One region of the Allosphingosinicella humi genome, then DNA from elsewhere that is predicted to be linked to it. Evidence: predicted binding sites of a transcription regulator. Region 1 holds the regulator's gene; the other holds the start of a gene.
What was found. Region 1 encodes LexA, which represses DNA repair genes until DNA is damaged. Its sites were predicted from a motif close to GTTCCNCNCTTGTTCT; they were not measured.
Positions count from the first base shown of each region.

Region 1 (10,214 bases):
TGGCGAGCGGCACGTCGGCTGGAGCCGTGGCGGGCGCCGCGGGGGCGGCCTCACGGGCAAGCGAGGTGTCGATGTCGCTGGCGCCCGAGCGGCCGACGGCGGCGAGACCGGCGAGCACGATGGAGAGCAGCACGAACAAAGTGGCGAGGATCGCGGTGGCGCGGGTCAGGAAGTCCGCGGCGCCGCGCGCCGTCATCAGGCCCGAGGTGGAGCCGCCGACGCCGAGGCCGCCGCCTTCCGAACGCTGCATCAGGATCACGGTGACGAGCGCCGCGGCGACGAGCGTCTGGACGATGAGGAGGAAGGTGAACATTGTGGCTTCGGCTTTCGGGAAAGGGTTTGAGGCCAACTAATTCAGCGACGCATCAAATTCAACCGGCAGCCCATCTTAGCAACCATCAATGCGCCGCAGCGGCCTCGATGATCGGGACGAACTGGTCGGCGGTGAGACTGGCGCCGCCGACGAGCGCGCCGTCGACATGAGGCACGGCGAAGATGGCCGCCGCGTTGTCGGCCTTGACCGAGCCGCCATAGAGAATGCGGATGCGCTCGCCAAACTCGCCGAGGCGTTCGACGAGGGCTGCGCGAATGGCGGCGTGCATTTCCGCAATGTCCTCGGGCGTCGCGACGTTGCCGGTGCCGATCGCCCAGATCGGCTCATAGGCGACGACCAATTCACCGTCATGGGCCTGGTCCGGCAGAGAGCCCTCGAGTTGCGCCGTCACCACCGCGACATGGTCGCGGGCGGCGCGGTCCATCTCGGACTCGCCGACGCAGACGATGGTCTGGAGGCCATGGCGAAGGGCCGTCTCGGCCTTGGCCCGGACCTCGGCGTCGGTCTCATGCTGCTCCGCCCGCCGTTCCGAATGGCCGACGATGACCAGACGGGCATGGACCTCCTGCAGCATCGGTGCGGAAACATTGCCGGTATGGGCACCGCTCTCGGCCGAATGGACATCCTGCCCGCCGATCGGGAGGCCGCCCGATCGGGCGACGGCGGCCGCGATCAGGGTGAAGGGCGGGCAAATGGCGACGTCGACCCCGGCCGCCTCCTTGGCGGCGGCGGCGATGGCGGCGATCTCGCCCAGCTGGTTGAGATTGCCGTTCATCTTCCAATTGCCGACGACGAGCTTGCGGTGCACTTCGATTCCCTTTCGTGAGAGGAGGCACAGCGCCTAGCAAGGGCCCAGGCGTCCGCCAAGCTTGCCGCGATCATTTGCCGATCCTATGACGTGCGGCTCATCGCATTCAGCCCGGATACTCCATGCTCAAAATCTTTCGCAGCGGCACATCGTCCAAAATCCTGTTCGGTTTCCTGGGCCTCGCCCTGTTCGCGATGGTGATCACGGGCTTCGGCACGGGCGGCATGGGCCTGGGCGATCTGGGCGGCGGCCTCGGCGGCGACACCGTCGCCGAGGTAGGTAGCGCACGGATCGGTTCGACCGAGGTCGCCGATCAGGCCAACCGCCAGTTCGCGCGCATCCGGCAACAGCAGCCGGATCTCGACATGGGCGAATTCATCCGCAGCGGCGGGCTCTCCGAGATCATCGACCAGATGGTCTCCCAGGCGGCGCTTACCGTGTTCGGGCGCGATCAGGGCCTGGTCGCCTCGAAGCGCATGATCGACGGCGAGATCGCCAGCATCCCCGCCTTCCAGAACCTCGCCGGCCAGTTCGACGTCAACAGCTTCCGCGCCGCGCTCGCCCGCGAGAATATCAGCGAAGGCCAGCTGCGCCAGGATATCGCCGGCACCCTCATTGCGCGCCAGCTGCTGCTGCCCGCCGCGGGCTCGCCCAAGGTGCCCGACGCCATGGCCCGGCAATATGCCTCGCTGCTGCTGGAGCAGCGGACCGGGAGCATCGGTGTCGTGCCGACCGAGGCGATGGGCGCGGGCACGGAGCCCACCGCCGCCGAGATCGCCGCCTTCTACAAGGAGAATGAGGCGCGCTACACCATTCCCGAGCGGCGGGTGCTGCGCTTCGCCACCTTCGGACCCGAGCAGGTGACCGCAGCCGCGCAACCGACCGACGCCGAGATCGCCGCCTTCTACAAGGCCAATGCCGCTCGTTACGCCGCGCGCGAGACTCGTTCCCTCAGCCAGGTCGTGCTGCCCGACGAGGCCGCCGCGCGCGCCTTCGCGCAGCGCATCGCCGGGGGGATGAGCTTCGCCCAGGCGGCGACGCAGGCCGGCTTCAGCCCCGACGACGTCTCGCTCGGCGAGCAGGGCCGCGATCAGCTCGCCCAGCTTACCTCCGAAGCGGTCGCCAACGCGGCATTCTCGGCCGCCGAGGGCGCGATGACGGCGCCGACCCGCTCGCCGCTGGGCTGGCACGTCATCCGCGTGGACGCCATCACCCGCACGGAGGCCACGCCGCTGGCCGCGGCCCGGGACGAGATCGTGCAGCAGCTCGCCGCCCAGAAGCGCGAGGGAGCGCTGGCCGACCTCGTCACCCGCATCGAAGACCGCCTGGCCAAGGGCGCGACCCTGCCGGAGGTCGCCGAGGCGGAGGGACTTACCCTGCGCGAAACCCCGCCGATCACCGCCTCGGGCATCCAGTTCGACAACCCCGACTATCGCGCACCCGAGCTGCAGCCGGTGCTGGAGACCGCCTTTGACATGGGCGTCGACGAGGACCCCTTGGTCGAAACCCTGGAGGAGGGACAACGCTTCGCCATCCTCGACGTCACTGAGGCCATTCCCGCAGCGCCCCCGCCGCTCGCCGAGGTCCAGGACCGGGTGAAGGCCGATCTCGTCCAGCGCCGCGCGCTCGAGAGGGCGCGCGCCGTCGCCGCCTCGATCGTCGCCAAGATCAACGGCGGGACGTCGCCCGCCCAGGCCTTCGCCGAAGCGCAGCCGCGCCTGAGCGCCCCGGAATCGGTGACCGCGCGCCGGATCGACATCGCTCGTCCGAACGAGCCGGTGCCGCCCCCGCTGGCGATGCTGTTCAGCATCACCGAAGGCAAGGCCCGCCTGCTCGCCGCGCCTAACGGCCAGGGCTGGTTCGTCGTCCACCTTCAGGAGTCGGTGCCCGGCGACGCGAGCAGTTCGCCGGGTCTGATCCAGGCCACCCGCGGACAGTTCGAAGGCATATTGGGCCAGGAATATGCCGAGCAGTTCGGTCGCTCTATCGAAGCCGGCCTGAACATCGAGCGCAACGAAGGTGCGGTCGAGCGGCTGAGGCAGCAGCTGGCCGGACCGGGCGCGGAGTAAACGGGATCTTCCGGCGTGAAGCACGATGATCCTCGTCATCGACAATTATGACAGCTTCACCTGGAACCTCGTCCATTATCTGCGCGAGCTTGGTACGGCGGTCGAGGTGGCGCGGAACGACGAAATCTCCGCCGCCGCGGCGCTCGCCAGCGACGCAAACGCATTTCTGATCTCGCCCGGGCCGGGGGCGCCCGAAGAGGCCGGAATCTCCCTCGAATTGGTGCGGCTGTGCGCCGAGGCTCGCCGTCCGCTGCTTGGGGTCTGTCTCGGCCATCAGGCGATTGCCCACCATTTCGGCGGCAAGGTCGTCCGGGCGAAGCCGATGCACGGCAAGACATGCGCCGTGCGGCACGACGGGACGGGCGTCTTCGCCGGCCTCCCCTCCCCTTTTAGGGCGACGCGCTATCATTCGCTGGCCGTGGCCGCGGACGCGCTACCCGACTCTCTTGCCGTCAACGCGACCGCCGAGGACGCGACCGTGCAGGGCCTTCGCCACCGCACGCTGCCGATCCACGGCGTCCAGTTCCACCCCGAGAGCATCGCCAGCGAATGCGGCCACGAACTGCTCGGAAATTTCCTACGCCTGGCGGCCGGCCCGGCGCTGGGGGTAGATGCTTGACACAGTCACACCTGTTCCTTACACGTTCCGTATACGTTCCATGGGGGACCGCCGATGCTGACTCGCAAGCAACATGAGCTTCTCTGCTTCATCCACGATCGCCTGGTCGAAACGGGGGTGTCGCCCTCCTTCGAGGAGATGAAGGAGGCGCTGGAGCTCAAGTCCAAGTCCGGCGTCCACCGCCTCATCTCGGCCCTGGAAGAGCGCGGCTTCATCCGTCGGCTGCCCAATCGGGCGCGGGCGCTGGAAGTGCTGCGCATGCCGGAGAAGGGCGGCGCCAACGTCGTGCCGCTGAGGGCGCCTGCCCCGCCCGCCGCGGCCAACGACGTCATGGAAATCCCGCTCCACGGCCGCATCGCCGCGGGCACGCCGATCGAGGCTTTGCAGGGCACCGAGAGCCTGTCCGTGCCGGCCGCGCTGCTCGGGCCGGGCGAACATTATGCGCTGGAAGTGTCCGGCGATTCGATGGTCGAGGAAGGCATTCTCGACGGCGACTTCGCCCTGATCCGCAAGACCGATACGGCGCGTGACGGCGAGATCGTCGTCGCCCTGGTCAACAATGAGGAAGCGACCCTCAAGACCTTCCGCCGCGAAGGCCAGATGATCCGTCTCGACCCGGCCAATCGCAACTACGACCCGCAGCGCTACCGGCCCGAGCAAGTGGTGGTGCAGGGCCGGCTGTCGGGGCTGCTCAGACGCTATTAGAGCCATCGGCCAGCTCAGGCTGAGCTAAAGCGGCGTCATTGCCGAGGCTTCAACTCCGCCTGATAAGGGGGGGACGGCTTATCGCCGGCTCCGCGACGATCAACGATCCTCGTCAGCTGAACGATTTCGGCAGGCCCGGATGCGAAGGCCCGATGGGATTCATCTGCGCCAGCAGGTCGATGCCGCTGAGCGGATCCTCGAATTCCAGCCGGGCGCGCGTGCCGTCGGTCCAGGCGACGGTCGCCAGGGTTTCCAGGCGGCCGCGCTTCAGGATGATGTCGGTGCCGACGGAGGGCAGCCGCTCGCCCGTCACCACCGCGGCGGCCGACGAAAGTTCGCGCAGCATGACCGGCATCTCTCCGGTCGTCGTCACCAGCTTGGCGCCCAGCAAGAGCCGAAAGCATGTGCCGCCCCCGATCTCGCTGTCATCGCCGACAAGGCTCAGCATCGCCTGATTGTTCATTCCCCACTCCCCCGAAAATTGGTCGAGGCGGGATCTACGGTGGTATCCCTACCATCCCGTTAACCTTGCCTAAAGCGTTGGGTAAAACAGGTAATTTCGCCGGCATGTTCCGGGAGCGGAACGAAGCGGACATCTCCTCGCCAAATGCGCTCGACCAGCGATTCGCAACTCTCCACGCTTATCCTGCGCGGCTCAGGCTTCCAGTCCGTCGCTAAGCGCCCATGCCGATCAAGACCGCGAGCAGCGCGATCACGACCATGCCGATCATGATCTTGTTCGACGAGAACATCGAACCGCTTTCGAACTCTGCCTCGACCCTGTCCTTATTCTCGTCCATCGCCATCTCCCCTCGGGCGGAAGGCCCGATGCCTCGAGCGCACACCGGCGGACCAAACCTCCGGCGTCGGCAGTCAGAGGCGGCGCCATTATGCGCTCCGCCACCGATGCGATCAATCCGGCTCGGTTTCTCTCGGTGGCGCGGTTCCCCCGAAAAGGGAATCATGACTCGCCGGCCTTTCTGGGATGAGCATGGCCGGCAGCCCCTGCCACAGCACGGCCAGGAAGGAGAGCAGGCAAAGCAGCCCGCCAGCCTTGCGCCAGAGGCCGGTGAGGTCCGCCTGCGGCGTCTCCCAGCGCGGCAGGCGTCCGGTCCAAAGGCCCCAGCCGATCCAGGCGATGGCGGCAAGGCAGATGAGCGTGGCCAGGCCGATCAGGAGGCGCGAGACGAGGCCCGCCTCCCAGGTCAGGGTGATGGCGAGGGTGGCGAGGGAATAGACCAGGCCGAGATGGGCCGACCAGATCAGCGGCCCGGCCAGGAGCACCGACCATTTGGCAAGCGTATCGAGGCTCCGCCGCGGCATCAGGACACCAGCCTCGGGAAGCCGTGGGCGACGATCACGGTCACCGCCGCCTGGACGATCGTGTAGCGCCACAAGAGCCTTGTCGTATCGAAGCTCAGCCGCCGCACATTATCGGTGCGCCCGACCAGGATGCGCGCCGCGACCAACCCGGCCATGAAGGTGATGGCGGCGAGGTTCTGGGCATTCAGAAAGCCGAGCGCGAAGGTGCTGGCGCCATAGCCGCTTTCGCTCGGCCAGAGACCGGTCCGCGTCCACAGCCAGATGTCGCCTCCGACGGCCGCGCCGAGGACCAACACGCCCGCTAGCAACGGCGCGACGACAGCCGCCTTGCCTCGTCCCTGCGTCAGCATCCGGTCGGCGATGGCCAGCAGGCCGGCGCTGCCTGCGAGGAGGAGGAGCGCGCCGCCCGTGTGGAGCAGTCCGGGAAGCCTCGTTCCCGGCGGGGGCCATCGGTCCGGCTGGACGCTCCAGAGATAGACATAGCTGAAGACCATGCAGGTGAAGATCATGCCGATGACGACGATCAGCACCCACACCGCCCAGATGGCGTGATTCTTGTTGCCGAGCATGTAGACGGGGAGTTTCAGCCCTCCGCCGACATCGACCGGGTCATGGTCCGGCCCCTGGTCGAGCTCCCACACCCAGCGCAGCATGGCGGCGATGGCGATGACGCCGCCGATCACCGCGACCAGCACCATCTTCACCGTCAGGGAGAGGAAGAAGACGGCGGTGAATACGGCCGCGACGACGTGCCACCAGCTGGGGCCGGGAATGATGACCAGATATTGCGGGATCGCCTTCAGCGGCGACGTCACGATCGTCTCCCGCCGGCGAGTCAACGCGCCCGGCAGGAACCATTGCCCCTTCTCGACCTGATCGCTGAGCTCGGGATTGTCCCACAGCGGCTCGCGGCTTTTCACGATCGGGATGCTGCGGGCGGCGTAGGAGCCGTTGGGCAGCCATTCCAGGGTGCCGCCGCCATAGACGTTGCCGGCATTCTCATCCTGCGTCATGCGGAACTTGAGCGCCATGTCGATCACGAAGAGCGCCACGCCGGCGCCGATGGTGAAGGCGCCCATCGTCGAGACGAGGTTGAGGCCGTCGAGGCCCATCTCCGGCAGATAGGTGTAGACCCGGCGCGGCATGCCGGCGAAGCCAGTCCAGTGCATCGGCAGGAAGGTGAGATGCATGCCGGTGAACATCAGCCAGAACACCCATTTTCCGACCCGCTCGGACAAGGCGAAGCGGCTCACCATCGGCACCCAGTAATAAATGGCGGCGAACAGCGGGAAGACCATGCCGCCGATGAGGACGTAGTGGAGGTGGGCGACCACGAAATAGGTGTCGTGCGCCTGCCAGTCGAAAGGCACCATCGCCACCATCACGCCGGTGAGCCCGCCCATGGTGAAGATGATGAGGAAGCCGACGGTGAAGAGCGTCGGCACATTCCATCGCGCCCGCTCCCCCGCCATGATGGTGGCGATCCAGGCGAAGACCTGGATGCCGGCCGGAATCGCCACCGCCATCGACGCGGCCGAGAAGAAGCCGGTGGAGATGGGCGGCAGGCCGGTGGTGAACATGTGGTGGACCCACAGGCCGAAGCTGATGAAGCCCGTAGCCACAAGAGCCGCGACGATCAGCCGATAGCCGACGAGCTTGGCCCGCGCGACGACCGGCACGATCATCGACATCATGCCGGCGGCGGGGATGAAGATGATATAGACTTCGGGATGGCCGAAGAACCAGAAGAGATGCTGCCAGAGCAGCGGGTCGCCGCCCTTCTCGGCGACGAAGAAGGGCCAGTGGAACGCCCGCTCCAGCTCCAGCAGGATGGTGCCGAGGATGATCGCCGGGAAGCCGACGATGATCATGCCGGCGAAGACCAGCATCGCCCAGCCGAACAGCGGCAGCTTGTCCAGGCTCATGCCGGGCGAGCGGGTCTTCAGCACGCCGACGACGATCTCGATCGCGCCGGCAATGGCGGAAATCTCGATGAAGCCGATGCCGAGCAGCCACCAGTCCGCCTTGCTGTCCGGCGAATAGATGTAGCTGGTGAGCGGCGGATACATGAACCAGCCGCCGTCCGGCGACTGGCCAAAGAATATGGTGGTGAAGAAGACGAGACCGCCGACGAGATAGGCCCAGAAGGCGAAGGCGGAGAGCCGCGGGAAAGGCAGGTCGCGCGCCGCCAGCATCTGGGGCAGCAGCAGCACCCCCATCGCTTCCACCGCCGGGACCGCGAAGAGGAACATCATCACCGTGCCGTGCATGGTGAACAGCTGGTTGTAGGTGTCCTGGCCGACGATTTCGGCCATCGGCGTCGCCAGCTGGCTGCGCATCAGCAGCGCCAGGCAGCCGGCCAGCACGAAGAACAACAAGGCCGCCCCGACATAGGCGGCGCCCACGATATTGTTGTTGACCGCGGTCGGCAGCCGCCAGCCGGTCGGCTGGCGCCATACCTCCTCCAATATCTTCAGCTCCTCCTCCGGCCGCGGCCGCGGGTCCGGCAGGTTCTTCGCAGCGGCGCGGAAGGCGGCTTCCTCGTCCGTCATTCAAGGCGGTCCATATAGGTGACGAGGGCTCTCAGCTCCTTGGCGGAGAGGCCGGAATAAGCGGGCATTTTGACGCCGGGCTTCAGCCGCTGCGGGTTGGCGGTCCAGCCTCCGAGCGTGCCCTTGTTGTTGGGGAGGATTCCGGCACCGAGATGCAGGCGGGACGCGACATGGGTGAGATCGGGGCCGGCCAGCCCCCTCGCCGGCGTGCCGCGCACCTGGTGGCAGCCACCGCAGCCCAAAGTTCGAAACAGCGCCGCGCCTTCGGCGGCGAGCGGCTCCGAAGGCGGCAAGGCCGGTCCCGCCTCGCGCCTCAGCCAGACTGCATAGTCGGCCGGCGACAGCGCGCGCACGCGGAACAGCATGAGGGCGTGCGGGCCTCCGCAATATTCGGCGCAGGCGCCGTAATAGACGCCCGGCTTTGCGGCGAGGAGGCGAATGCGGTTGGTCTTGCCGGGGATCATGTCGAGCTTGCCCGCCAGCTCCGGCACCCAGAAGCTGTGGATGACATTGTCCGAAGCGAGGTCGATCAGCGCGGGCCGGCCGGCCGGGATGACGATCTCGTTGGCGGAGGCGAAGCGTTCGGGTTCCAGATATTCGACCCGCCACCACCATTGCTCGCCCGTCACATGGATGCGGACCGGGTCGGCGTCCTCGGTGCCGACCAGGCCGGCCGTGAGACCGAGGCCGTAGGTGAGGAGGCCCGTCAGGGTGACGACGGGAAAAAGGACGCCGCCGATGATCACCATCTTTTCGCCGGCGATCCTCCGCCGCCACGCCCCGCCGAACAGGGCTATGCTGAGGGCCACGAGGACGATGAGGAGAATGACTCCCCCGCCGACGATCAGCACCCAGCTCAAAGTGGTGATCGGATCGCCCTGAGGTCCGGATGTGTCGAGCGCAAGGGGCAACCCGTTCCCGCTCATCCGCACGATAGCTTGGCCGGCAAGCTCGCCTCCCTGTGGCTCCCCCGCCTTCAACCGATCCGCCGCCGGCTCGTTCCACAGCCGTTTCTTAGCCGAGCGGAACGCCTCCGGAATGTCTTCGTTGGGAGACGGGAGCTGACGGCGATGGGCGACGCATGGCGCAGATTTTTTCGGCACGGACGGACCGCCTGCTCAGACGGCTCCTCCTCGCCCTGCCGCTGCTGTTCGTCCTTCTCCTCGGGATCGGCTTCTACCAGTTCCGCTCCGACGCTCATTGGGGCGTCGGCAGGACGGCCGAGCAGCCGATCGGCTTCCGCCACGACCTCCATGTGCGGGAACTCGGCCTCGACTGCGCCTTCTGCCATGGCGGTGCCGCGCGAGCGGCCGCGGCGGGCATGCCGTCGGCGAGCGCCTGCCTCGTCTGTCATTCCCAGCTCTGGCGCGGCGTGGACGCGCTGCGACCGCTGTTCACCAGCGTCGAGCTCGGCCAGCCGATCGAGTGGAAGTCGCTCTATCGCCTTCCCGAGCACACGCGCTTTCATCACGGCGCCCATGCCGCGTCCGGCATCGGCTGTGCCGCCTGCCACGGCGACGTGGCGACGATGGTGAAGACCGAAAAGGCCGAGCCGCTGTCGATGGCCTGGTGCCTCGATTGCCATCGGCAGGTGGGCGAGCGCGGGCAGCAGAATCGCACAGCAGCCCTAACCCCTCTTCGTCATTCCCGCGAAAGCGGGAATCCCGCTTCTTCTCTTCCCGAAGCAAGGCAAGAGCAGCGGGACTCCCGCTTTCGCGGGAGCGACGGATCAGGTGTCCTGGCTGCCGAGGATGTCGCTTTCGCCAATCCCCGCCTCACCGATTGCTCGACCTGTCACTACTGA
Region 1 covers NZ_QFFF01000002.1:269,784-279,997, forward strand. Annotated here, with positions in the region: gene secG (preprotein translocase subunit SecG) at 1-313, opposite strand, end outside; gene tpiA (triose-phosphate isomerase) at 399-1,148, opposite strand; gene DF286_RS14655 (peptidyl-prolyl cis-trans isomerase) at 1,265-3,211, shown strand; gene DF286_RS14660 (anthranilate synthase component II) at 3,237-3,830, shown strand; gene lexA (transcriptional repressor LexA) at 3,885-4,535, shown strand; gene DF286_RS14670 (hypothetical protein) at 4,648-4,998, opposite strand; gene DF286_RS15520 (hypothetical protein) at 5,210-5,335, opposite strand; gene DF286_RS14675 (hypothetical protein) at 5,448-5,858, opposite strand; gene DF286_RS14680 (cbb3-type cytochrome c oxidase subunit I) at 5,858-8,410, opposite strand; gene DF286_RS14685 (cytochrome c oxidase subunit II) at 8,407-9,513, opposite strand; gene DF286_RS14690 (cytochrome c3 family protein) at 9,492-10,214, shown strand; gene DF286_RS14695 (4Fe-4S dicluster domain-containing protein) at 10,214-10,214, shown strand, end outside.

Region 2 (10,214 bases), on a different contig from region 1:
CGAGGTTGGGCAGGCCTTTAAGGGAACAGCAAGGGGATGCGCGTCTGGCTCCACTGCTCGCGGATCGTGTGCATCGGCGGCGTGCGGCGATAGTCGTTGCACATCGCGCCTGTTTAGCGCGAGGCGGCGGCGGTGGGGAGCCTACAGCTGACGGTCGGGGGCGAGACCGAGGCGCGGCATGAGCAGGCTATGCGGCGGTGACGGGGCGAGTTACATCTGTGCCCGGAAACTGCCAAGGACCGCTGACCGACGAAATTAGCGCACTGTCACGGTAATCCTACGGGGCTCCAAATTTTGTCAGCAACTGGGTTGCGCTTACTTCCGCCACGGATAAGTTCCCTAACCGGAGGGCCGACTCTTGAAGCCACTGAATAAGCTTACATTCGGGTTTGCGGATGCGGAGAACTATCGCAGGCGTGAGAATAAGAATCTGTTTAATCAGATTTTCCTGCGTACCGAGGCACTCGAAGAACTGACAGAGCGTAACACCTTCTTTCTCGTTGGCGAGAAGGGTACAGGCAAGACAGCATATGCAGTCTACCTAACTAATTCTCCCAGCGATGTGCGTAAATACTCACACAAGTTTATAAGAGAAACTGACTACACCAAGTTTGTCGCCTTAAAAAATCAGAATGCGTTGGGCCTTTCCGAGTACGTAGACATATGGAAAGTAATTCTGCTCCTATTGGTAGCAGGCTCGATAATTGAGAACGAGGCGCGTTCGTTCGCGGGGGCCAACAATAAGTTCAAGGGCCTCAAGGCAGCGATAGACGCCTATTACCAGAACGCGTTCTCGCCTGAGGTCGTCTCCGGCTTGCAATTGGTTGAGAACTCCGAAGAAATAATAAAGATGTTGGTAAAGTTTGCCGGCTTGGTTCAGGCTGGTGCAGATGTCAAACAATCCTCAAGCACCCAAAAGAATCTACAAAGATTTCAGACCGACCTCCTGACCATCCAACGGTCATTCGAAAATGCAATATCGTCTCTCAATCTAACTGCGGATCACACCGTATTTATCGACGGCATAGACATAAGACCAGAAAGCATACCATATCCAAGATATCAGGATTGTGTTAAAGGGCTTGCTAATGCTCTATGGAGTCTGAACAACGATTTCTTTCCGAGCATACGGGACTCAAAAGGTCGAATTAAGGTAGTTGCTCTTTTACGACCGGATATATTTAATTCGCTTGGAATGCAAAATAGAAATACCAAGCTGAAGGATAACTCAACAGTATTAGATTGGCGCACCAGATACCATGGGTATCGGGAGTCTAACCTATTCAAAATGGCTGACAGATTTCTGTCAGTACAGCAGGATACCAGCCCTCAGCCGGGTGTGGCTTGGGATCATTATTTCCCCTTTAATGCAGCATCTCTTCTCGAGGAAGAGAGTAGGCCAACATCATTTATCACAGTGCTCCGATATTCATTTCACCGCCCTCGAGACATATTAGCCGTTTTGGACACCCTTGACGAATTATACGTCCGGACGGGACAGGCCACAGATAATTTTACGTACGAACAGCTGACTTCAAAAGAATTTAGGCGGGCATATGGTACTTATATGCTTGGAGAAGTTAAAGATAGCCTGTCGTTTTATTACGGTGAGGACGAGTATGAGCTATTTTTGAAATTCTTCGAATACTTAGATGGCCATAACAAGTTTGATTACAGCAAGTTCCTCAGCGCGTATGCCGATTTTGTCACTTTCATTGGACGATCGGGTAAGAAGCGTCCCGACTTTATGGAAACAGCTGAAGACTTCCTCCAGTTTTTGTACGACCAGAATATCATTTCTTACATAGAAATGACGGACGACGAACGATTTATTCGGTGGTGCTTTATTGAAAGAAGCCCGTCAAATATCTCGCCTAAAGTCAAAACAAATATGGATTATGAAATACATTACGGTCTCGGAAACGTTCTGAACACGGGGAAAAAAATTCGCTCGAGACGGAAGAGCGGTACGGCCGTCGTTGCTCCCAGCAGAGCTGGTTTCTTCGAGGGGACAGTTAAGTTCTTCAAGATAAGCGATAAATTTGGCTTCATAGTGCAGGACGGTATGCCAGTTGATATGTTTTTCCACGGCAACCGGGTTATTGCCACGTCGGCGGTTCGCAAGGGAGACCGCGTACGATTTCGCCTAGAAAAAGATCAGGACGGCAGACTAATGGCTGTGGATGTCATGCACGTAAAAGGCGTGTAGGCTGCCTTTCATGGGGCGAGGATGAGGGGCGGTCGTCCTTCCGACATCACATCATTCAGCGGCCTCTCGCTCGCGCATCGAGGTGGATCCCCGTTTTTTCCTGCTTGGTGAAGCTGCGGCTTCGGCGCGCGGTCCCTGAAGCAGCGGTTTGAGATAATGCCCCGTATATGACCGCGGCTCCTCCGCCACCTGCTCCGGCGTTCCTTCGGCGACGATTTCGCCGCCCTTGTCGCCGCCTTCGGGGCCAAGGTCGATGATCCAGTCGGCGGTCTTGATGACTTCGAGGTTGTGCTCGATCACCACCACCGTGTTGCCCTGCTCGACGAGGGCGTGGAGGACTTCGAGGAGCTTGCGCACGTCCTCGAAGTGGAGGCCGGTGGTGGGCTCGTCTAGGATGTAGAGGGTCTGGCCGGTCGCGCGGCGGGAGAGTTCCTTGGCGAGCTTGACGCGCTGGGCTTCGCCGCCGCTCAAGGTCGTCGCCTGCTGGCCGACCTTGACGTACCCGAGGCCGACCTCCTCCAGCATCGCCATCTTGTCGCGGATCGGGGGGACGGCCTTGAAGAATTCGTGCGCGTCCTCGACCGTCATGTCGAGCACGTCGGCGATGCTCATCCCCTTGAATTTCACCTCCAGGGTCTCGCGATTGTAGCGGGCGCCGTGGCAGACGTCGCAGGTGACGTAGACGTCGGGGAGGAAGTGCATCTCGATCTTGAGGACGCCGTCGCCCGAGCAGGCCTCGCAGCGGCCGCCCTTGACGTTGAAGCTGAAGCGGCCGGGCTTGTAGCCGCGCGCCTGCGCCTCGGGGAGGCCCGCGAACCAGTCGCGGATGGAGGTGAAGGCGCCGGTATAGGTCGCCGGGTTGGAGCGCGGGGTGCGGCCGATCGGCGACTGATCGATGTCGATCACCTTGTCGAGATATTGGAGGCCGGTGAGCTTCTCATGCTTGCCGCTGAGGATGCGGGCGCCGTTCAGCTGGCGCGCGGCGGAGGCGTAGAGGGTGTCGATGGTGAAGCTCGACTTGCCCGAGCCCGAGACTCCGGTGATGCAGGTGAAGGTGCCCAAGGGGATCGAGGCGGTGACGTTCTTGAGGTTGTTCGCGGTGGCGCCGTGGACGGTGAGCTTCTTGCCGTTGCCCTTGCGGCGCTGGGCCGGGACGGCGACGGCGCGGCGGCCCGTCAGGTAATCGGCGGTCAGCGACTTCTCGTTCGCCAGCACTTCCTCGAGCGTGCCTTGCGCCACGATCTCGCCGCCATGGACGCCGGCGCCGGGGCCCATGTCGATGACATGGTCGGCGGTGCGGATGGCGTCCTCGTCATGCTCGACGACGAGCACGGTGTTGCCGAGATCGCGCAGGCGCTTGAGGGTCACGAGCAGGCGGTCGTTGTCGCGCTGGTGGAGGCCGATCGAGGGCTCGTCGAGGACGTAGAGGACGCCCGAGAGGCCGGAGCCGATCTGTGACGCAAGACGGATGCGCTGGCTCTCGCCGCCCGACAGGGTGCCGGAGGTGCGGTCGAGGTTCAGATAATCGAGGCCGACATTGTTGAGGAAGCCGAGGCGCTCGTTGATCTCCTTGAGGATCGCGCGGGCGATCTCCTGCTGCTGCGGGGCGAGCTTTTCCTCGAGGGTCGAGAACCATTCATAGGCGTGGCGGACGCTGCGGCGGGTGGACTGGCTGATGTCCTCGCCGGCGATCTTGACCGCGAGCGGCTCAGGGCGGAGGCGGGCGCCGCCGCAGGTCTCGCAGGGGGCGGAGCTTTGATATTTGCCGAGCTCCTCGCGCATCCAGGCGGATTCGGTCTGGAGCATGCGGCGGTTGAGGTTGCCGATCACGCCTTCGAAGGGCTTCTTGACGTCGTAGGTCTTGCGGCCGTCGACGAAGGTGAGGGTGACGGGCTTGCCCTTGGTGCCGAAGAGGATGATGTCGCGCACCTCCTCGGGCAGGTCCGCCCAGGGGGTGTCGAGGCTGAAGCCGAACTCGCGGGCGAGGGAGCCCAGCACCTGCATGTAATAGGGGCTGGGCGGGTTGGACTTGGCCCAGGGGACGACGGCGCCCTTCTTGATGGTGAGGGCGTGGTTGGGGACGACGAGGTCCGGATCGAAGAGGAGCTTTTCGCCAAGGCCGTCGCAGGCGGGGCAGGCGCCCTGCGGGGCGTTGAAGCTGAACAGCCGCGGCTCGATCTCGGCGATGGTGAAGCCGGAGACCGGGCAGGCGAACTTTTCGGAAAAGACGATGCGGCCGGGCGGGGCATTGTCCTGGAGAGCGGCCTTGTCCGCCTTGTCCCCCGAGGCCTCCGTTCGTCCCGAGCGAAGTCGAGGGGCGTCTGCCGACGACTCCGAGGTGCGCCCCTCGACTACGCCCTCCGGGCTCCGCTCGGGACGAACGGAATCTTCTGCTTTCGGCGGATCGGCCGGGTCCATGTAAACGAGGCCTTCGGAGAGCTTGAGCGCGGTCTCCAGCGAATCCGCCAGGCGAGTCTCGATGCCTTCGCGGACGACGAGGCGGTCGACCACCACCTCGATGTCGTGCTTGTATTTCTTGTCGAGGGCGGGGGCGTCCTCGATGTCGTAGAACTGGCCGTCGATGCGGACGCGGGTGAAGCCGGCCTTCTGCCACTCCGCCATTTCCTTGCGATACTCGCCCTTGCGGCCGCGCACGACCGGAGCGAGGAGGTAGAGGCGGGTGCCTTCGGGAAGGGCCATGACGCGGTCGACCATCTGGCTGACCGTCTGGGCGGAGATGGGAAGGCCGGTGGCGGGGCTGTAGGGCACGCCGACCCGGGCCCAGAGCAGGCGCATATAGTCGTAGATCTCGGTGACGGTGGCGACGGTGGAGCGCGGGTTGCGGCTGGTCGTCTTCTGCTCGATCGAGATGGCGGGGGAGAGCCCTTCGATATGGTCGACGTCGGGCTTCTGCATCATCTCCAGGAACTGGCGCGCATAGGCGCTGAGCGACTCGACGTAGCGCCGCTGCCCCTCGGCATAGATGGTGTCGAAGGCGAGGCTGGATTTGCCCGAGCCCGAGAGGCCGGTGATGACCGTCAGCGTGTCGCGCGGAATGTCGACGTCGACGCCCTTGAGATTGTGCTCGCGCGCGCCGCGGACGGAGATGGTGGTGAGTGCCATGCGCAGGGTTCTAGCTTTGTTCCGGGGAGAATTCCACTAGGGAGATAAGAGGTGCGCGGCCGACTTGCCAGTGCGGGCCCGGGGCGTGGCTGAGGAAGAACAGCGGTTGGCGGGACTGAGCGCCGTTCGTCCCGAGCGAAGTCGAGGGGCGCCTGTCGGACTGCGAGGTGCGCCCTTCGACTGCGCTTGCCTCCTCCGGAGCCAGGCTCCGCTCGGGACGAACGGACTTCGGGTGACGAAACGGGCGCCCCCCGCCAGGGCGGCGCCCGGACGCGAGACTACATGCCGTTGACGGCCGCCTCCTGCTCGTTCGGGGTCATCGCGTCGGCGTTGACGTCGGCTTCGTCGATCGCTTCTTCGCGGGCCTCACCCATGTCCTCGACCACGTCCGCCTGCTGCTCGAGCGCGTCGGCCTCAGCGTCGGTGGCGGCGTTGTCGGCCATGTCCTCGAGAATGTCGGCGCGGTTCTCGGCCGCGTCGGCGGCATTGTCGCCGAGGCTGTCGTCGCCCTGCCCGCCGCACGCCGCTAGGGCAAGAGTGGCGGCGCCGAGGCCGGCGATGATCATAGTGCGCATGTCGGTTCCTTCATGTCCTGCCGGTCGAGCCGGCCCGGCCGTTATAATGATAGGGCGGGCCGTTCGTTCCGCCTGGCGTCGGCGAAGTCCGCCCGCGGCTCGGGACAGCGTTGCAAATTCGGGCGGGCCGGGTTGCGCCGAACGCCGCTAGGATTCGCCGGCGCATGCGGGCAAAGGCCGCGGCATGACGCGCCGCCTCATCCAGCTTTTCGCCGGGCTTTTCCTGTTCGGCTTCTCGACCGCGCTGATGCTGCGCGCGAATCTCGGGCTCAACCCGTGGGACGTGTTCCACCAGGGCCTGTTCGAGCAGGTCGGCGGCAGCTTCGGCACGGTGGTGATCGCGGTCGGCGCGGTGGTGATGCTGCTCTGGATCCCGCTCCGGCAGCGGCCCGGCTTTGGCACGATCGCCAACATGATCGTGATCGGCATCGCCGCCGATCTCAGCCTGGCGCTGCTGCCGGAGCCGGAGAGCCTGCCGGTGCGGGCGGCGTGGCTGGTGGCCGGCATCGTCCTCAACGGCATCGCCGGCGGCGCCTATATCGGCGCTTCGCTCGGCCCCGGTCCGCGCGACGGCCTGATGACCGGCCTTTCCGCGCGCACCGGCTGGACGATCCGTCGCGTGCGGACGGGCATAGAGGTGGCGGTGCTGGCCGCGGGCGTCGCGCTCGGCGGCACGATCGGCCTCGGCACGATCCTCTACGCGGTGGCGATCGGGCCGCTGGTGCACTTCTTCCTCGATCGGCTCACCGTCGAGACCCGACCCGGGCCCGCCGGCCAGCCCGGCTGAGGTGCGCGGCTGTCGTCCTCTCAATAAACCTCGGCGCCTTCCGCGGCGGGAATCCTCTCGTCGGGCGCGCCGGCATTCACCGGTTCGGACAGGATCGTCCCGTATTCGCGGACGGCGGCGATCAATCTCTTGTCCGACCTTAGCCGCCGCCACCGTTCCGCCATGGTGCGGGAAAAGGCGCTGTCGAGGGGCTCCTCGTCGGCGGGCTGCATGACGCCGATGACGTCGCCCCTCGTCGCCTCGTTCTTCAAAGCGTTGAGAAAGGTCTCGCGCGCGGACTCCAAATCATTCGCGCATAGCTGAAGGTAGACGAAGGAGATCGGCTCGATCGCCCGCCTCTGGGCAACGATGGCCATAGAGATCATATCGGTATCCGTCCGTCCGAGCTGCTCCAACGCGCAGGCCCGGTAAAGGTGGATGGCTCGCAAGGCTCCGCCGTTCACCTCGCCTCCCCAGCGGGCGGCCTCCTCCAGTACCTTATCGAAGGCCGTTACCGCCGCCTCGAACTCGCCTCGGCTCGCGAGCAGCTTGGCCCGGTTGCCCGTCAGATTGATGGCAAGCGCGGACTCGCCCGCCGGCCACACCCTGAGCGCGTGTTCGAACAGGTCGAACGCCTCGTCCCAACGGCCCAGCCGGGCCAGTCCGGTTGCCACCACGGGCGCGATGAAGATCAGCCGATAGTCGGCCGCGCTTATCTCCCGTTGGAAGAGCGGGAGGAAGGTCGCAGCGAGCGTCGCGTCATGGCCGGCGGCCGCCAGCGCCTGCGCATAATCGAGGCCGGCGTCCAGATCATGGCTGACTTCCCATTCGGCGCGGGCCTGGTCGAGATAGATGGGCCACTGCTTCTCCAGTCTCGGGCCCGCCCAATCGAAGACGTGCTCGCGAAGAGGCAGAAACTTCTTCCGGGTGAGCAGCCGTGCGAAGCCGCTGGGCGTGACGAGCTTCGGCACCATCTTCGCCGCGCCCTGCACGTCGCCGCGATCGAGCCGCGCCTCGAGCACCCGCATGGCCATGGAGGAAATTGTGCTTGATCTGCCTTGCGACCACCCGCTCTCCAGAAGGCGCTCGCTCAGGGCTTCCGCGCGACGGTCGTCGCTCGCTTCGGCCAGGCGCCTCAGGAGGTTCCCGATCTCGTAATCGCCAATCACATTGACGAGCACCGGATCAATTTCGATCGCCCTCAAGAGATAGTCGGTGGCGGGACCGGGCTGATCGGTGAAGGCGTAGAGCTGCGATGCGAAGAAGAGCGGCCCGCTATAACCGGGCAGCAGCCGGATGCTTTCGCGGATCGCCTCGCGCCCCTCGAGCTCCTCTTGCTGCTGCGTCAGCAGCCCTGCGCGCACGAACTGGACAATGCCGCGCAGCCGCGTCGGCCGCGTTAACTCGGCGAGAAGCCTATCCAGTGACGCAAGGCTTTCCTCGGCGGACTCGTCGCCATCAATGGCTGCAGCCAGCCTGGGCAGCAGGACGCGCTCGTCGGCTTCCGCGATCTCTTCCGGCTTCGGGAGCGGTGCCGCCCCGGCGGCAACGGGGGCGAGAGCGAGCGTCAAAGCCGCAAAACAATGCAATGCTCTCAACGACGTCTCCCCCCGACCCAATGAATAGCATGCGCACGACATCCCGCAACCTGTGTAGCGGCTGGTGGCGGGGAGATTTCGCGGGAGCGCCTAAAGCATGCTCTCCTGCCGGGTCGTCTCCTCGCGTCTCGCGCGGCGGAGGGCGATCAGGGGGTCGACGAAAGGCAGGGCAGGGCGTGCGCCGCGGAAGAGCTCGGCCAGGGTGAGGATCTGAAGGCGGGGCCAGCCTCGTCCCCATTCGTCGGTGAAGCGGCCGACCGCCGCTGCCTCGCGCAGCATCGGGCCGGTCGGGAGCGCGGCGGTGATGAAGACGCCGATCGGCGCCTTCTCGCGCTCCATAGCGCTGTGGAGATCGCGGATCATCTGCACGCCGACATGGGTGCCGCCCTTCACCGAGACGAGCGCCTTCTCGGTGCGCTTGCCGTCGGGCTTGAAATAGATGACGCCGTCGACGCCGCCGTCCGCGCCCTTCTTCTTGCCGTCGAGCGGAATGCCGTCGACGCGCGCCACCGCCCACCATTGGAACTGATATTTGTCGCGCCGGGCGAGATCGAGGGCGGAGGCGAGATCCTTGGGTGTGCCCTCGACGGTGAACGCGCAATCGGGGAAGGCGTCCCTCATGCGGCGCTCGATCAGCGAAATGGCGAGATGGGTGACGTCGATCCCGATCCAGCGACGGCCGAGCTTCTCGGCGGCGTGGACGGCGGTGCCGCAGCCGCAGAAGGGATCGAGCACCAGATCGCCTTCGTTCGAGGAGGCGGCGATGATGCGCTCGAGCAACGCCAGCGGCTTCTGGGTCGGATAGCCGAGCCGTTCCTGCGCCCTTGAGTTGATCGGCGGGATGTCGTCCCACAGCGCCTGGAGCGGCAGACCCTTAGCCTCGTCCAGATAGCGTTTCAGCCTTATGCCGCCGGCGCGAGTGAAGTGTAGGCGGTTCTCTCCGTCGAGACGACGCATGGTGTCGGGCGGGACCCGCCACAGTGACGTGCAGCCTTTATATTCATAGGTGTAACCGCCGCCCGACAAGCCCTTGGCGGTGAGATTGTCGTCCATCCAGAGGCGGCCGTCGGGATCTCGATTGCGAAAGCGGGCGATGTAATCTTCGCTATAGGCGCTGTAGATGGGATTCCAGACCCGGTTCGGTCCCTTGGAATAGAAGAGGATGATGTCGGTGTTGCGGCCGAACTTGCCGGCATCGTTATGAGCCGTGGTGCGCTTCCAAGTTATCTCGTTGAGGTAATTTTCCGGCCCGAACACCCCGTCGAGCAGCAGCTTCAGATAGTGCGAAGCCGTGGGATCGCAGTGGAGGTAGAGGCTGCCGGTGGGCTTCAGCACGCGGTGGAGCTCGATGAGCCGGATCGCCATCATCGAGAGATAGGCCATCATGTCGTTCTCGCCGAGAAAGGTCCGCATTGCGCGCAGAAGATCGAAGGCGCGCGCATAGCCCGAGCGCATCACCTGTTCGAAGGCGTCCTCGGCGGCGTTGTTCCAATGCCAGCTATCCTCGAACGCCTCGATCTGGCTGTCGGCGGCGAGACCGGCGGGCGACTTGAAGAGGATGTTGTAGTTGGCGTTCGAATTGAATGGGGGGTCGAGATAGACGAGATCGACGCTCTCGTCCGCCACATGCTCGCGCAGTGCGTCGAGATTGTCGGCATAGTAAAGCCGGTTCGTCACTGGTCGCTGCGCCCCCTGGACGCGCACCATCGGGCGTGCATTCCCGAACGGCTACGCTCGAATGATCCGGAATGGTGAGAGTTGGCGTTCGAGCAGGAGCAGGGGGCGGAAGCAGACAGGAACGCTGGCGGTTATACCCGGCGGGAATATGCAGCGTTCACGTAATCGTATAGATTGTTGCAGCTAATGCCTAAATCACGCGGTAGGACGCCATGTGGGGGTGGATCGCCGGAGCAATAATTGCGGGATTGTCTGCAATCGCCATT
Region 2 covers NZ_QFFF01000001.1:1,707,820-1,718,033, forward strand. Annotated here, with positions in the region: gene DF286_RS08515 (cold-shock protein) at 359-2,209, shown strand; gene uvrA (excinuclease ABC subunit UvrA) at 2,261-5,332, opposite strand; gene DF286_RS08525 (hypothetical protein) at 5,611-5,907, opposite strand; gene yczE (membrane protein YczE) at 6,092-6,694, shown strand; gene DF286_RS08535 (tetratricopeptide repeat protein) at 6,715-8,271, opposite strand; gene DF286_RS08540 (DNA methyltransferase) at 8,362-9,948, opposite strand.
Region 2: the regulator LexA is predicted to act here: its motif matches at 5,340-5,355, upstream of uvrA (excinuclease ABC subunit UvrA).